DNA from 4 places in the Phytobacter diazotrophicus genome. Region 4 is predicted to be linked to each of the others. Evidence: predicted binding sites of a transcription regulator. Region 4 holds the regulator's gene; each other region holds the start of a gene.
What was found. Region 4 encodes PurR, which represses purine synthesis genes. Its sites were predicted from a motif close to CANGCAAACGTTTGCNTG; they were not measured.
Positions count from the first base shown of each region.

Region 1: purL (phosphoribosylformylglycinamidine synthase) is a predicted target of PurR. The motif match lies at 2,661-2,678, and genes of this name have one in related genera.
Region 2: glyA (serine hydroxymethyltransferase) is a predicted target of PurR. The motif match lies at 1,649-1,666, and genes of this name have one in related genera.
Region 3: cvpA (colicin V production protein) is a predicted target of PurR. The motif match lies at 2,099-2,116, and genes of this name have one in related genera.

Region 1 covers NZ_CM125428.1:1,320,524-1,324,909, reverse strand. The annotation lists gene purL (phosphoribosylformylglycinamidine synthase) at 1-2,586, opposite strand, end outside; gene mltF (membrane-bound lytic murein transglycosylase MltF) at 2,843-4,386, shown strand, end outside.
Region 2 covers NZ_CM125428.1:1,337,176-1,341,561, forward strand. The annotation lists gene glnB (nitrogen regulatory protein P-II) at 1-227, shown strand, start outside; gene hmpA (NO-inducible flavohemoprotein) at 271-1,461, opposite strand; gene glyA (serine hydroxymethyltransferase) at 1,781-3,034, shown strand; gene ACS0RQ_RS06600 (nickel/cobalt efflux protein RcnA) at 3,084-3,977, opposite strand; gene rcnR (Ni(II)/Co(II)-binding transcriptional repressor RcnR) at 4,120-4,386, shown strand, end outside.
Region 3 covers NZ_CM125428.1:1,641,805-1,646,190, reverse strand. The annotation lists gene purF (amidophosphoribosyltransferase) at 3-1,520, opposite strand; gene cvpA (colicin V production protein) at 1,556-2,044, opposite strand; gene dedD (cell division protein DedD) at 2,314-3,000, opposite strand; gene folC (bifunctional tetrahydrofolate synthase/dihydrofolate synthase) at 2,990-4,258, opposite strand; gene accD (acetyl-CoA carboxylase, carboxyltransferase subunit beta) at 4,331-4,386, opposite strand, start outside.
Region 4 covers NZ_CM125428.1:2,386,099-2,390,484, reverse strand. The annotation lists gene ACS0RQ_RS11715 (MFS transporter) at 1-63, opposite strand, end outside; gene cydH (cytochrome bd-I oxidase subunit CydH) at 230-319, opposite strand; gene purR (HTH-type transcriptional repressor PurR) at 618-1,643, shown strand; gene punR (DNA-binding transcriptional activator PunR) at 1,660-2,571, opposite strand; gene punC (purine nucleoside transporter PunC) at 2,685-3,884, shown strand; gene cfa (cyclopropane fatty acyl phospholipid synthase) at 4,186-4,386, shown strand, end outside.

The sequences.
Region 1 (4,386 bases), 1.1 Mb from region 4:
TTGCTGGACATCACGCACATCGGCAGTTTTATCGCCCAGTTGACGGTAAACCTGCGCCAGCGCGGTTGCGCCCAGCGCATTGTGGCCTTTACCCAAATCAATCAACAGCAGGGCGTTGTCTTCGGTAGAAAGTTGCGGCGTCACGGTACGACGCACATCTTCGACGCGGGCAAAAGCGGTGATCACCAGCGACAGCGGCGAGGTCATCTCGCGCTGCTCGTGACCTTCCTGCCAGCGGGTCTTCATCGACATGGAGTCTTTACCCACCGGAATGGTCAGGCCCAGCGCCGGGCAGAGTTCCTCACCCACGGCTTTTACCGCGTCGTACAACCCGGCGTCTTCACCCGGATGACCGGCTGCGGACATCCAGTTTGCCGAGAGCTTAATGCGGTTGAGTTCACCGATTTGCGTGGCCGCCATGTTGGTCAGAGACTCACCGACCGCCAGACGGGCAGAGGCGGCGAAGTCCAGCAGTGCCACCGGCGCACGTTCGCCGATGGACATCGCTTCGCCGTAGTAGCTGTCCAGGCTGGCGGTGGTCACCGCACAGTTAGCGACAGGCACCTGCCACGGGCCAACCATCTGATCGCGCGACACCATACCGGTGACGGTACGGTCGCCGATGGTCACCAGGAAGGTTTTCTCGGCGACGGCAGGCAGATGCAGCACACGGTTTACCGCGTCAGCAATGGAAATGTCACGTGAATCGATGGCTTCACCGGCCGCTTTACGTGTCTGCACGTCGCGGGTCATTTTTGGGGTTTTACCCAGCAGCACATCCAGCGGCAAATCGATCGGCTGGTTGTCGAAGTGGCTGTCGCTCATGGTCAGATGTTGCTCTGCCACGGCTTCACCAATCACTGCGTACGGGGCGCGTTCGCGGCGGCAAAGTTCATCAAACAGCGGTAACTGATCGGCCGCAACGGACAGGACATAACGTTCCTGGGATTCGTTACACCAGATTTCCAGCGGGCTCATCCCCGGTTCGTCGCTAAGGATGTCGCGCAACTGGAATTTACCACCGCGCCCGCCATCGCTTACCAGTTCCGGCATGGCGTTGGACAGACCGCCCGCCCCCACGTCATGGATAAACTGGATCGGGTTGGCATCACCCAGTTGCCAGCAGCGGTCAATCACTTCCTGGCAACGACGCTCCATTTCCGGGTTGTCACGCTGGACGGAAGCAAAATCCAGGTCCGCGTCAGACTGGCCGGAGGCCATGGAGGAGGCAGCGCCACCGCCTAAACCGATGTTCATCGCCGGGCCGCCGAGGACGATCAGTTTCGCGCCAACGGTGATCTCACCTTTTTGTACGTGATCGGCGCGAATGTTGCCGATACCGCCTGCCAGCATGATCGGTTTGTGATAGCCACGCAGCTCTTCGCCGTTGTGGCTGTTCACTTTCTCTTCGTAAGTACGGAAGTAGCCGGTCAGCGCCGGACGGCCGAATTCGTTGTTAAACGCCGCGCCACCGAGTGGGCCTTCGGTCATGATATCCAGCGCAGAAACGATACGTTCCGGCTTACCGAAATCTTCTTCCCACGGCTGTTCAAAACCCGGAATACGCAGGTTAGAAACGGAGAAGCCCACCAGACCCGCTTTCGGCTTCGCGCCACGCCCGGTCGCCCCTTCGTCACGGATTTCACCACCAGAACCGGTTGCCGCGCCCGGCCACGGAGAAATCGCCGTCGGGTGGTTGTGGGTTTCCACTTTCATCAGAATGTGCGCCGCTTCCTGGTGGAAGTCATAACGACCATTCTCGTGGTCAGCGAAGAAACGCCCGACCTCAGAACCTTCCATCACCGCGGCGTTGTCTTTATAGGCAGACAGCACATAGTCCGGGGTTTTCTCGAAGGTGTTTTTGATCATCTTAAACAGCGATTTTGGCTGCTGTTCGCCGTCAATCACCCAGTCGGCGTTGAAAATTTTATGACGGCAGTGTTCAGAGTTCGCCTGCGCGAACATGTAGAGTTCGATATCATTCGGGTTGCGGCCAAGGCGGCTAAACGCATCCTGCAGATAATCAATTTCGTCTTCCGCCAGTGCCAGACCGAGACGCACGTTAGCGTCGATCAGCGCCTGACGCCCTTCACCCAACAAATCCACACTTTGCACCGGCGCAGGCTGATGATGTTCAAACAGGCGTGCCGCATCCGCTTCGGCGGTAAATACGGTCTCCATCATGCGGTCATGCAGTTCAGCCGCCACGCTTGCCCATTGCGCTTCGGTCAGCGTTGAGGCCTCAACATAGTAAGCCACGCCGCGCTCAAGGCGATTGATTTTGCCAAGGTCGCAGTTGTGCGCGATATCCGTTGCTTTAGAAGACCAGGGGGAGATGGTGCCAGGGCGGGGCGTAACGAGAAGTAATTTTCCGGTTGGGGTATGGCTGCTCAAGTTCGGACCATATTTCAGCAGGCGTTGCAGCCGCGTGAGCTCTTCCTCGTTCAGCCGATCGTTCACATCGGCAAAATGGACATACTCAGCGTAAATATTGCTCACCGGGAGCCGGGCTGCCTGAAAACGCGCCAGCAGTTTGTTGATACGAAATGCGGACAGTGCAGGCGAACCACGCAGAATTTCCATCATAAGTCTCTCGTCTTCGAAGCTTTAAGTGTGCATCAGGGGGAAAACGGGCGTCATTATAGAGAATCCTGAGCGGTGACGAAACCGTTTGCGTCGAAATAAAATCATGAGTGGCATTTGGCAGCAAACCGTAGCGGCTTCGCTAATTAGTTGCCAACTGGCGTATTGTTGCGCAAAATGCCGCTCAACGACCGATAAACATCCTTGTATTCATGGCGGCTATTTATTGAGGCATCGCACGGCGCAGAGAATTAACTAATTGAAAAAATTTAAGATTAATTATCTGCTTATCGGCATCGTCACCCTGCTGCTGGCAGCGGCCCTGTGGCCTTCTATCCCCTGGTTCGGCAAAGCCGACAACCGCGTTGCGGCCATCAAGGCGCGGGGCGAGCTTCGCATAAGCACTATCGCGTCCCCTTTGACGTATGCCAGTGTAGATAATAAACCTTACGGGCTTGATTACGAGCTCGCCCAACAGTTCGCCAGCTATCTTGGCGTTAAACTGAAAGTGACCGTACGCCAGAATATCAGCCAGCTTTTTGATGATCTCGACCACGGCAAGGCCGATATGCTGGCAGCCGGGCTGGTCTATAACAATGAGCGCCTCGAAAACTACCAGCCGGGCCCGGTTTACTATTGGGTTTCGCAGCAACTGGTTTACCGCGTTGGCAGCTACCGCCCCCGCAGCCTGGCCACCGTCAATGACACCCAACTCACCATCGCCCCAGGCCATGTGGCGATCAACGATTTACGTGAACTTAAAGAGAAGACGTTCCCGGATCTGAGCTGGAAGGTGGACGATAAAGCAGGCACCAACAATCTGCTTGAAGACGTGGTGAACGGCAAACTCAGCTATACCGTAGCGGATTCGGTCGCCGTGAGTCTGTTCCAGCGCGTCCATCCGGAACTGGCCGTCGCCCTCGATATCAGCGATGAGCAGCCGGTCACCTGGTTTAGCCGCCGCGATGACGACAATACCCTGTCGGCGGCGATGCTCGACTTCTTTAATAACATTAATGAAGACGGGACCCTGGCGCGCCTGGAAGAGAAATACCTCGGTCATGGCGATGATTTTGATTACGTCGACACGCGCACCTTCTTACGCGCGGTGGACAGCGTTCTGCCCGATCTCCAGCCGCTGTTTACGAAATACGCGCAGGATATTGACTGGCGTCTGCTGGCCGCGATTTCATATCAGGAATCCCACTGGGATACCCAGGCGACCTCCCCTACCGGCGTACGCGGCCTGATGATGCTTACCCGCAATACCGCGCAAAGCCTGGGACTGAGCGACCGCACGGATGCCGAGCAAAGCATCAGCGGCGGTGCACGCTACCTACAGGATATGATGGATAAAGTACCTGACAGCGTCCCTCGCGACGAGCGTATCTGGTTTGCGCTGGCAGCCTACAATATGGGTTATGCGCACATGCTCGACGCCCGGTCGCTCACGGTGAAAACAAAAGGCAATCCGGATAGCTGGGCGGACGTAAAACAGCGCCTGCCGCTGCTGAGTCAGAAACCCTATTACAGCAAACTCACCTATGGCTATGCGCGTGGGCATGAAGCTTACGCCTACGTGGAAAACATCCGTAAATACGAAATCAGCCTGGTGGGGTATTTGCTGGAAAAAGAGAAAGAGGCGGCGAAGAAATCACAACTGGCGCAAGGGTATCCGGCGGTGGCGGCGGAGGAGTTCAATCGTGCGCCTTACGGTATCATGCCCTTTAGCGCTTTTACGCCAGGCGAGGCCTTCCCGCGCAATCCGCTGACCGTACCGGACAAACTGGTGGTGCAAGTGCC
Region 2 (4,386 bases), 1.0 Mb from region 4:
GCCAGAAAGGCCATACCGAACTGTACCGTGGTGCAGAGTACATGGTGGACTTTCTGCCGAAAGTAAAAATCGAAATCGTTGTCACCGATGATATCGTTGAGACCTGCGTAGATACCATTATCCGCACGGCCCAGACCGGTAAAATCGGCGACGGTAAGATTTTTGTCTTTGATGTTGCCCGCGTGGTACGTATCCGTACCGGCGAAGAAGACGACGCGGCTATCTGATCCTCTCCCTCACCCTGTCGGGTGAGGGCTATTCCTCCTGCTCTTACAGCACCTTGTGGGGGCCAAAACATTCGTAATGAATGTTCTCTGCCTTCATCCCCAACCCGACCAGTTGCTTCGCGGCAAACTGCATAAACGCCACCGGGCCACAAAGATAAAACTGCATGGCCGGATCGCTGAATGCTGACTCGTGCTTACTCAGATCCATCAACCCTTCGCTATCAAAGGCCTGCGCCTGCTTATCAAAATGGGTAGGCGCGCGGTACCAGACATGAGACGTCACGCGAGGCAGTTTGCTGCTCAGTGTTTTCACCTCATCGGCAAAGGCGTGAACATCGCCATTTTCTGCTGCATGGAACCAGTTTACCTGAGCTTTATGCCCAGTCCGGGCGAGTGTATCGAGCATCGCCAGCATTGGTGTCTGGCCGACGCCTGCGGAGATGAGCGTAACCGGGGTGTTGCCCTCGACATTCATAAAGAAGTCGCCTGCCGGGGCCACCAGATGTACCACGTCGCCGACCTGCGCGCGCTGATGCAGCCAGGTTGAGACCTGCCCACCTTCTTCACGTTTAACCGCAATACGATAATGTTTACCGTCAGGGGCGCGTGTCAGGGAGTACTGGCGGATTTCCTGATAAGCAAATTCTTCCGGTTTGAGCCAGATGCCGATGTATTGTCCCGGACGGAAATCAGCAACGGGTTGCCCATCAACAGGGGCGAATTCAAAACTGGTGATTAACGTGCTTTGCCCGGTTTTTTCCACCAGACGAAACGGGCGCGTTCCTTCCCAGCCGCCGGTTTTGCTCGCATTTTCATCATACAGTTGCGCTTCTCGCTGAATAAAGACGCCAGCCAATACCCCATAAGCTTTACCCCATGCGTCGAGGACTTTCTGGCCTGGGCTGAACATCTCATCAAGGGTCGCCAGCAGATGATGGCCAACAATGTCGTATTGCGCAGGCTGGATCTGAAAACTGGTATGTTTTTGGGCAATCTTTTCCACCGCAGGCAGTAACGCGGCGAGGTTATCAAGGTTGCTGGCATAGGCCGCAATAGCGTTGAACAACGCTTCGCGCTGATCGCCGTTACGCTGATTGCTCATGTTAAAAATGTCTTTGAGTTCGGGATTGTGCGTAAACATCCGGTCGTAAAAATGGGCGGTCAGTTTTGGACCGGTTTCCAGCAGCAGAGGAATGGTGGCTTTCACTGTCTCGATGGTTTGAACGTCAAGCATAGTCGCTTCCTGTCAGGTGATTTATAAGATGCATTTAAAATGCATCTTATAGGTGAGGCAGCGGAGTTGTAAAGAGGGAAGCGGCTGCGGTGATGAATTTCAAACGTGAAGAAGTTGCATCACAAACGTGAAAAGAATTCCGTTGCAAAGGCAAAGTGCATTATCTCTCAAACCCTTGTCTGGCGCGCAGCCAATCGTTTGCGTAAAAACCTTTGTCAAGACCTGTTATCGCGATATGAATCAGTTATACTGTGAGCCGTTCCCCAAAACGGGCCCTCAAATTTGAGTTGCTTTATTGTTAGCTGAGCAGGAGATGCGGATGTTAAAACGTGAAATGAACATTGCCGATTATGATGCCGAACTGTGGCAGGCTATGGAGCAGGAAAAAGTACGTCAGGAAGAACACATTGAACTGATCGCCTCCGAGAACTACACCAGCCCGCGTGTAATGCAGGCACAGGGCTCTCAGCTGACCAACAAATATGCCGAAGGTTATCCGGGCAAACGCTACTATGGCGGTTGCGAGTATGTCGATATCGTTGAACAACTGGCTATCGACCGTGCAAAAGAGCTGTTCGGCGCTGACTATGCGAACGTGCAGCCGCACTCCGGTTCTCAGGCTAACTTCGCGGTCTACACCGCGCTGCTGCAACCGGGCGATACTGTTCTGGGTATGAACCTGGCACAGGGCGGCCACCTGACTCACGGCTCCCCGGTTAACTTCTCCGGTAAACTGTACAACATCATCCCTTACGGTATCGATGAGTCCGGTAAAATTGACTATGAAGACATGGCGAAGCAGGCTCAGGAACACAAACCGAAGATGATCATCGGTGGTTTCTCTGCTTACTCCGGTATCGTTGACTGGGCAAAAATGCGTGAAATCGCAGACAGCATCGGCGCATACCTGTTCGTTGACATGGCCCACGTTGCCGGTCTGATTGCGGCAGGCGTTTACCCGAACCCGGTTCCACACGCTCACGTCGTCACGACGACCACGCACAAAACCCTGGCGGGTCCGCGCGGTGGCCTGATCCTGGCGAAAGGCGGTAACGAAGATCTGTACAAAAAACTGAACTCCGCTGTGTTCCCAAGCGCACAGGGCGGCCCGCTGATGCACGTCATCGCCGCGAAAGCCGTCGCGCTGAAAGAAGCGATGGAGCCAGAGTTCAAAGTCTACCAGCAGCAGGTTGCTAAGAACGCGAAAGCAATGGTGGAAGTGTTCCTGAACCGTGGCTACAAAGTGGTCTCCGGCGGTACGGAAAACCATCTGTTCCTGCTGGATCTGGTGGACAAAAACCTGACCGGTAAAGAAGCAGACGCTGCGCTGGGCCGCGCCAACATCACCGTTAACAAAAACAGCGTGCCGAACGATCCGAAAAGCCCGTTTGTCACTTCCGGTATCCGTATTGGTTCTCCGGCGGTAACCCGTCGCGGCTTTAAAGAAGCGGAAGTGAAAGAGCTGGCTGGCTGGATGTGTGATGTACTGGACAACATCAATGATGAAGCGGTTATCGAGCGCGTCAAAGGTAAAGTTCTGGATATCTGCGCACGCTTCCCTGTTTATGCATAAGCCCTGAAAGCATACAAAAATGCCCGCATCTTGCGGGCATTTTTTTGCCTTATCGCAGGGTGAAATAGCCGTGAACGCCCATATAAATCCCTACCAGTGCAATCAATACGTTTGAGAAATAGGGCGCGCGCCGCGCAAGAGTATTGAATCCTGACCAGCGTTTCGCTGCATGTTGCACACTCACTGCCGCTCCCACGCCCACCGCAACCAGGGTTAATGCCAGACCGATACTGAAACACACCACCATCGTAGCGCCCAGCGTTAACGCCTTAAGCTGAATACAGATCAGCAGCACGGTAATCGCTGCCGGGCAGGGGATGAGTCCACCTGTCAGGCCAAACAGCAGAATTTGCCCGTTGGTCACCTTTGTGCCGTTAAAGCGGCGCTCGATATCCCGGGCATGGGCCAGTTCGTGCGCGTCACGATACTCTTCTTGTTTCTCCACTTTCCGCGCAGAGAGGATCACCGGCTGGCGCAGGCTCAGGCTGGCGGCTTGTGCAGGCTGGAAAATCAAACCTTGAGCATGAGGGTGGGGATGCGGATGATCGTGATGGTGGTCATGATCGTGGTGATGATCATGGTGGTGACCCGCATGCCACTGGCGCTCACCTTGCCAGGTACGCCAGAACATCCATGCGGCTGTCCCCAGAATAATCACTGCTGAGATCATCTGCATCCACGGCTCAACGGCCTCGGCAGTGAACCGACGGCTGATAAACATCCCGCCCATCGCGATAAGCCAGACCACCGCCGTATGAGACAGCGTAGCCGCAAGACCGAGCATAACGGCCTGTTTAACGGTGCCTTTGATCGCCACGATAAAGGCTGCCATCATCGTTTTTGAATGCCCCGGTTCAAGGCCGTGCAGCGCGCCGAGCAGAATGGCGCTCGGTATGAAAAACCAGCCATTTCCCTGCTGAAAGAGGGTCGCAAAATCGGTCATGAGAATAATTCTCGCTAATTGTTATCTCTTTTAAATCTACTCCCCCCCAGTAAAAAATACTATCCCCCAGTAGAAAGAAACTCCCCCCCAGTTGTTCTGTGATATGATTTTTCCACTCAGCAGACGCGAAAATGAGGTCAGTATGTCGCATACCATTCGGGATAAAAGAAAGCTCAAAGCACGGGCGAGTAAGATTGAAGGGCAAGTTGCGGCGCTGAAAAAGATGCTTGATGAACCGCATGAATGCGCACAGGTTTTGCAGCAAATCGCGGCCATTCGCGGGGCGGTTAACGGTTTGATGCGTGAGGTTATTAAAGGACATTTGACCGATCATATCGTTCATGAAAATGACGAAGTTAAACGTGAAGCCGACCTTGACGTGGTGCTGAGTGTGCTGGATTCCTATATC
Region 3 (4,386 bases), 740 kb from region 4:
GATTACCCTTCGTTGTGCATCTCTAAGCTTTCGAGATCGTTCTGCATCTGCACGGCTTTCGCATCGTCGTTACGCAGCGAGTCGAGGTAGTCGAGATACCCCTGATCCACGTCTTTGGTGACATAGATGCCATTGAAGACTGAGCACTCGAACTGCTGGATATCCGGGTTTTCCGCGCGTACAGCGTCGATCAGATCGGTCAGATCCTGGAAAATCAGGCCATCAGCGCCGATGATCTGGCGAATCTCATCCACTTCACGACCATGTGCAATCAGTTCGTTCGCGGTCGGCATATCGATACCGTAGACGTTCGGGAAACGAATTTCCGGCGCCGCAGAGGCGAGGTACACTTTCTTCGCCCCGGCTTCACGGGCCATCTCAATAATCTGCTCAGAAGTGGTACCACGTACGATGGAGTCATCTACCAGTAGCACGTTTTTATCGCGGAACTCAGCGCGGTTCGCGTTCAGCTTACGGCGGACGGATTTACGACGCAGTTGCTGACCCGGCATGATAAAGGTACGGCCAACGTAACGGTTTTTCACAAAACCCTGACGGTACGGCTTGCCAAGAATGCGGGCGATTTCCAGCGCGATATCGCAGGAGGTTTCCGGGATGGGAATAACCACGTCGATATCCAGATCTTCCCATTCACGCGCAATCTTCTCGCCAAGCTTGGTGCCCATATTGACACGCGCGCTGTAGACGGAGATTTTGTCGATGAAGGAGTCCGGACGCGCAAAATAGACGTATTCGAACAGGCACGGGTTGCTGACCGGATTATCCGCACACTGGCGGGTAAACAACTGACCTTTTTCGGTGATGTAGACGGCTTCGCCCGGCGCGATATCGCGCAGGAATTCAAAGCCCAGCGTATCGAGCGCCACGCTTTCTGACGCCACCATGTACTCAGTGCGACCGTCACCAATATCGCGTTTACCCAGTACCAGAGGACGAATACCGTTCGGGTCGCGGAAAGCAACCATACCGTGGCCGATGATCATCGCAACACATGCATACGCGCCACGGATCTGGCGGTTGGTCGCGGCGACAGCGGCGAAAATGTTGTCTGCTTCCAGCGGATAATGGCGGAAATTATCCAGCTCGCTGGCGAAAATATTCAGCAGGATTTCTGAATCAGACGTGGTGTTGATGTGGCGGCGTTTTTCTTCAAACAGCTTTTTACGCAGCTCATGGGCATTGGTCAGGTTGCCGTTATGGGCAAGCGTGATGCCGTAAGGGGAGTTAACGTAAAAAGGCTGAGCCTCGGAGGCGCTGGAGCTGCCAGCGGTTGGGTAACGCACATGGCCGATACCCATGTTGCCCTGAAGACGCTGCATATGGCGGGCTTCGAAAACATCGTTGACCAGACCATTTGCTTTGCGCAGACGGAAACAATTATTTGCATCGATCGTGATGATGCCAGCGGCATCCTGACCACGGTGCTGAAGCACCGTTAACGCGTCATAAATCGACTGGTTGACCGGCATAACACCGGCGATACCGACAATACCGCACATACGTCTTTTCCTCGTTAAGCCACATCTCAGAGCGATTACGCTCTGGGCAAGAAACTTGACGAACTTTGCAGATAGTCAAAGAACCATCTGATGATGAAACTGAATTGCGGGATAAGCTGCGACTTCTGCCAGTCTTCGCTTTTTGACAGGCCCGTAAAGGTATCGAGAAAGAACAGAATGGCGGCGACAATTAGCACCCCGCGTAGCGCGCCAAAACAAATCCCCAACACCCTGTCTGTACCCGACAGGCCGGTTTTCTCCACAAGTTGACCTATCACGTAATTGACGATAGCGCCAACAATCAGCGTCGCGATGAACAGGATGGCGATGGATATCCCATTGCGCACCAGTTCGTCTTCAAAGCCCGTAAACCAGACTGACAGGTAAGTGTAGTAATGACTGGCAACAAAGAAAGCACAACCCCATGTCACCAGTGATAACGCTTCACGAACAAAGCCGCGGATGAGGCTAACCAGACAGGAAAAACCAATCACCGCGATGATGGCGTAATCAATCCAGACCATATGTGTCCCACGATTTACGCCCTGTCATCCAGTTCGGGGCGCATTCTAACAGAAAAAGAAAACGTTTGCGTAGGGATTTCCTTCCCGCGCGTAAATAAAAATGGCGCTGAAAAAATATTCAACGCCATCGGATCTTTAGCCTCTTCGGGCGTGTTTTTGAATTCGTATTTACACCCTCACCCCGGCCCTCTCCCTCAAGGGAGAGGGCGCAAACCATCCCCTCGCCCCCTTTGGGGAGAGGGTTAGGGTGAGGGGGAACAAACCGCACGCTAGTTCGCGCTATACCCCATTACCACACCACTCAAGCCTGACAGTTGCTTAAGCTCCTCAAGCGACCCCTTGAGTTTATCTTTTGATGCGTCCGGACCGACCAGGATGCGGGTGATTTTACCTTGTACTGGCGTGGTGGGCGCAGTATAAACGCGATAACCTGCACCGCGCAGTTTACCGACAATTTCATTAACTTTGTCAGCGTTCTTAAGCGCACCCAGTTGTACCACCCAGGCTTTACCCACTGGCGCAGACTTATCCGCCGCGGGCGGCTGATCCGCAGGCGGGGTTGCCGCCACCTGTTCTGCGGGTTTCTGTGGCTGTGGCTTGGGCTTCTCAACCGGTTTTGGCTGTTCGACCTGCTTCGGCGCGACGGGTTGCATCGTGACATCCGGCGTCGTCGCCCCACTGACAGCCCGCCGGGAGGCATCCAGCGACGGCGCTGCCGCCTCGCCAGCCTGCACCTCTTCTGCTGCCCCTTCCGGCGGCTGAGCCGGGAGCGCCTGCGTCGCCGCAGGCATCATATCCGGCTCATCGCGATCGCCGGGTTTGGGTACCAGAGGAATGGCGGCGAACTCATCCTGATAATGCTTTTTTTGCCCGTCCAGCAGCCCGGGCAGAATAATCACCCCGAGCGCAACCAGCACAATGGTTCCCATCAAACGGTTCTGAAACTTACTTGCCACCGGTTCTCCCCGCTTCCATCGCTTCCATGACATGTGCCACCGTATGGAATGAACCACACACCAGCACGGTATCTTCTGCTGTGGCCTCCGCCATCGCTGCCTGCCAGGCCTGCGCAACGTGTTGATACGCCTTCCCTTGCGGTAAATGCGCCATCAACTGTTCTGCCGTCGCACCGCGTGGCCCCTCCAGAGGGGCACAATACCAGCTATCGACCACAGGCTCCAGACAGGCGAGCGTTCCGGCGATGTCTTTATCATGCAACATGCCGATGACCGCCAGCACGCGGCCGCGCTTAGGCTCTGCCGCCAGCCGCCCGGCAAGGTAAGCCGCCGCATGAGGATTATGCGCCACATCCAGAATAAGGCGTGGGTTTTCAGCCACAATCTGAAAACGACCAGGCAAAATTGCGCTAGCGATACCGTCACGAATAGCCTGCTCGCTCACCGCCAGCCTACTGGCCCGCAGTGCTGCAAGCGCCGTTGCGGCATTTGGCTGCGGCACCTGCGGCAGCGGTAAACCGGTCAACTCGCCCTGGCCGTCGCGAAAACGCCACTGGCCCTGCTCAACGTCATACTGCCAGTCTACGCCTCTGCGCATCAGCAGAGCGCCTTTTTCCGCAGCCACCTCGCCGATGGTGTACGGCATATCGCTTTCGCCGACTACCGCCGGTTTACCGCCCCGGAAGACGCCCGCTTTTTCGCGGCCGATACTTTCTCTGTCTGGCCCCAGCCAGTCGGTATGATCAAGCGCAATGCTGGTTACCACGGCGACATCCGCATCGACCATATTGGTGGCGTCAAGACGCCCGCCCAGCCCCACTTCGAGGATAACAACGTCCAGCTTCGCCTGTTTAAACAGCCACAGCGCCGACAACGTACCGTATTCAAAATAGGTTAATGAGGTTTCACCGCGCACCGCTTCAATTTCGGCAAAAGAGCGCGTGTGGTCGAGTTCCGTCAACTCTTCGCCCTGCACGCGAACGCGCTCGGTATAACGGATAAGATGTGGCGAACTGTAGACGCCCACACGATATCCAGCCGCCAGAAGAATGGATTCGAGGGTACGGCAAGTCGTGCCTTTACCATTGGTTCCCGCAACGGTAAAGACAAACGGTGCCGGTCGCAAAACATCAAGACGCGCTGCAACCTGGCTTACGCGCTCAAGTCCCAGGTCAATGGTTTTGCTGTGCAGGTTTTCCAGATAAGAAAGCCACGCGGCCAGGGGCGACGTGGCTTGCAAAATGCGTTTATTTTCCATGATGCCCGTAGGATGTTTGACGATGTAAAAAGCAAAAGGGCAGCGCCGTGATGGCCCTGCCCTTCGGTATTATCAGGCCTCGGCTTCCTGATCGGGCACCGGGGGCACCACCACGCTTTCACGCGGCG
Region 4 (4,386 bases):
TTCGGTCGTACCGATGCCGAAAGCGCCAATCGCCAGGGCAAGCAGTGGGAAATTAATCTTCATAAATAGACTCCGGAATTGCCGTGTCGACACGCGACACCGTCACAGAAGTCAAAAGTATGACATTAATCACAAAAAACAGAAGTTAGCGAAATGGGAAAAGACTATTGCTAATTTGATGACAATCGAGGGGTGAAACGAGGGAGAGAAGCCTCTCCCTCGGGATAAATCAATGCAGTGCGGCAGTCAGCCCGGCAGCAACAATCAGGGCAAGTACAATCACGGTAGTCATTAAAGAAAACTTCAGGTCGGTGCTCATCAATTTTTCTCCTTATTAATTTCCACACAAAAAGTGATGTAACGCATTTTTGCACAAATAAACGTAAAAATCTTGCAGGATTTAGGGTGATACACGTTTTAGCACTTCCCCTTTTGGTCAAGATCAGACAAAATTCGACGCTAAATTTATTAGCGTACCGGCCATTGACTCCCCTCCTGACGTCCAGTGTCTTTTTCCCGGCGTATTGCAATCCCTTCTATGGGTACAGGGTGATGGAAGGCAAACGTTTACCTTATGTATTATCAGGAGTTTACGATATGGTCTGGAGTAAGATCTGATGGCAACGATTAAAGACGTAGCGAAGCGAGCAAACGTTTCCACCACAACCGTATCACACGTAATTAACAAGACGCGTTTCGTTGCAGAAGAGACGCGTAACGCCGTCTGGGCGGCGATTAAAGAATTACATTACTCCCCCAGCGCGGTTGCCCGCAGCCTGAAAGTCAATCACACCAAATCTATTGGCTTGCTGGCGACCAGTAGCGAGGCGGCTTATTTCGCTGAGATCATCGAGGCGGTTGAGAAAAATTGTTTCCAGAAAGGCTATACCCTTATTCTCGGTAACGCCTGGAATAACCTGGAAAAACAGCGCGCCTATCTGTCCATGATGGCGCAAAAACGTGTGGATGGCCTGCTGGTCATGTGTTCTGAATATCCGGAATCGTTACTCAGTATGCTGGAAGAGTATCGCCACATTCCCATGGTGGTCATGGACTGGGGCGAAGCAAAAGCCGATTTTACCGATACAGTCATCGATAATGCCTTTGCCGGCGGCTATATGGCTGGCCGTTACCTGATTGAACGCGGCCATCGCGAAATTGGCGTTATCCCAGGCCCCCTTGAGCGCAATACGGGCGCAGGCCGCCTGAGCGGGTTTATGAAAGCGATGGAAGAGGCCCATATCACCGTGCCGGAAAACTGGATCGTGCAGGGTGACTTTGAGCCGGAGTCCGGCTATCGCGCCATGCAACAGATCCTGACCCAGTCCTCTCGCCCGACCGCGGTGTTCTGCGGCGGCGATATTATGGCAATGGGCGCGTTGTGTGCGGCAGACGAAATGGGCCTGCGCGTGCCGCAGGATATTTCGGTGATCGGTTATGATAACGTGCGTAATTCGCGTTTCTTTACCCCTTCACTAACGACCATTCACCAGCCGAAAGACTCGCTGGGGGAAACCGCGTTTAACATGCTGCTTGACCGTATCGTGAACAAACGTGAAGAGTCACAGTCGATTGAAGTGCATCCGCGCCTGATTGAACGCCGCTCGGTTGCCGATGGTCCGTTCCGCGACTATCGCCGTTAATCCTGCCGGGAGCAGCTCACTCCTGCTCCCGCAGCCATTCCCTGTTCAGCGTTTCGCTGTCGCCCAGATAACTCAGTAACCAACTCAGCGCCGGTGAGGCATCATTCTGCTGCCAGGTCAGACAACAGGCGGCGTCCGGAAAGGGGTTTTCCAGTGCCAGCGCAACCCACTCACCGCGATCGATCCACGGGCGGGCGAAATGCGCAGGCACCATCCCAATACACAGTCCGGCTGACAAACAGGCCGCAGATGACTCCCAGTCCGGGGCGACAACCCGTTTCTGATTATCCAAAAGCCAGGTGATGCGTTTAGGCAGCGAGCGGGAAGTATCTTCGCGTACCAGTGAGGGCCAGTTGCGCAACGTATCATCACTGAGCGGTGATACCATTGTCGCCAGCGGATGATGGCGGGCAACCACGCATTTCCAGCTCAGCATGCCCATATCGCGGAAGGTATATCGGCCACCGACCGGAATCGCCTGGGTCGCACCGATAGCCAGTTCGACACGCCCGTCGGCCAGCGCATCCCACACGCCGTTAAACACCTCCTGGGAGACCAGCAGTTCGACATCGCTAAAATGGCGATAGAAATCGACAATCATCTGGCGCGTACGTTCCGGTTTGACGATGTTATCGACCGCGATAGATAACTGCCCCCGCCAGCCGTTGGCGATTTGCTGGCATTGTTGACGGGTGATCTGCATTTTTTTGATAACAGAACGCCCCTCTTTCAAAAACCACACGCCAGCCGGCGTCAACTCCACATCCCGGTGACGACGTTCAAACAACGGCACCGCCAGCCACTCTTCAAGCTGACGCACGGTATAGCTGACCGCAGAAGGCACGCGATGTAACTCCTGTGCCGCACCGCTAAAGCTGCCGTTTCGCGCCACGGCATCAACCACTTCGAGAGAATATTCTGACCACATAATCTGCCTGCAAAAATTTTGAAACCAATGTGCAAATATTAGCGTTTCACAAGCCGACTTGCACTCCTTAGACTCTGGAGCCCTGTTAACCTGCCATAAAAAAGAGATCTGCCATGCAACCTGGAAAAGGATTTTTAGTCTGGCTCGCGGGCTTAAGCGTACTGGGCTTTCTGGCCACCGATATGTACCTGCCAGCGTTCGCCGATATTCAGCAAGATTTAAATACCTCTGCCGCAGCGGTCAGCGCGACGCTGAGCCTTTTCCTTGCGGGCTTTGCCGTTGCTCAACTGGTCTGGGGGCCGCTGTCGGATCGCTATGGCCGTAAACCCATTTTGCTAAGCGGCCTGGCCATTTTCGCCGTCGGCTGCCTTGGTATGTTGTGGGTTCAGGATGCTGTCTGGTTGCTGGTGTTGCGTTTTGTCCAGGCGGTCGGGGTCTGTGCTGCTGCCGTGACCTGGCAGGCGCTGGTGACAGATCACTATCCGGCGCAGCGTACAAACCGTATTTTTGCCACCATCATGCCGCTGGTAGGGTTATCGCCTGCCCTTGCGCCGCTGCTTGGTAGCTGGATTCTGGCGCACTTCTCCTGGCAGGCCATCTTCGCCACATTGTTTTTCATCACCGTCATATTGATGCTTCCGGCACTGCGTCTGCGCCCTGGCGCGCAGAAACCGGCAACAACCGCTCAGCCGCTGACCTTCGCCGCGCTGTTGCGTGATAAAGCCTATCGTGGCAACGTGCTGATTTATGCCGCCTGCTCAGCCAGCTTTTTTGCCTGGCTTACCGGTTCACCGTTTATTCTTCATGAAATGGGCTACGGCCCGGCGATTATCGGCCTGAGTTATGTGCCGCAAACTATCGCCTTTCTGGTCGGGGGCTACGGCTGTCGCGCCGCATTGCAGAAATGGTCTGGTGCCCGTTTATTACCGTGGTTGCTGCTGGCCTTCGCATTGAGCGTTGCGGCAACCTGGGGCGTGGGGTTAATGCCTGGCGCCTCTCTGACCGCCCTGCTGATCCCTTTCTGTCTGATGGCGATGGCAAATGGCGCAATCTATCCGATTGTCGTAGCTCAGGCGTTGCGCCCCTTCCCGCAGGCTACCGGACGGGCTGCCGCCTTGCAGAATACACTGCAACTGGGGCTGTGTTTTATCGCAAGCCTGGTGGTATCGGCTCTGATTACCCATCCGCTGCTCGCCACCACCAGCGTGATGCTATCAACGGTCATTCTGGTCGCTTTTGGCTACCGAATGCAGCGCCAGGAAAGTGAGAGTTTTCATGCGGATGAAGCCAGTGAGTCGTCCTCGCACGCGTAATTTCATGAGCGACTATGTTACAGTCTAGTGATTAGCTTGCTAACAGTTTTCTGTTGTATCAGCGGATTTTGAGGCCTATACTCTTTTCCGGCTAGTTACAAATACGATAAATATTAGGTATTAACGGGAGCCGGAGTGCTCCCGTTTGTCCATGGAAGGCCTTTCTGGCAAGGGTCATCTCCCTTCCTCTGTTCTACGTCGGATATCAGCCTCACGGCGCAAACCGTGAGATTTCTCACATACCTCAAAAAGCGTCTACGCTCTTTTAAGGTTCTGATCACTTGCTGGTGGTGGAGAAGTTATGAGTTCATCGTGTATAGAAGAGGTTAGCGTACGGGATGATAACTGGTTCCGTATCGCAAACGAGTTGCTGAGCCGCGCCGGTATCCAGGTTAATGGACCGTCGGCATCTGATATTCAGGTTAAAAACCCTGATTTTTTTAAACGTGTTTTGCAGGAGGGGTCGCTCGGACTGGGAGAAAGTTATATGGACGGCTGGTGG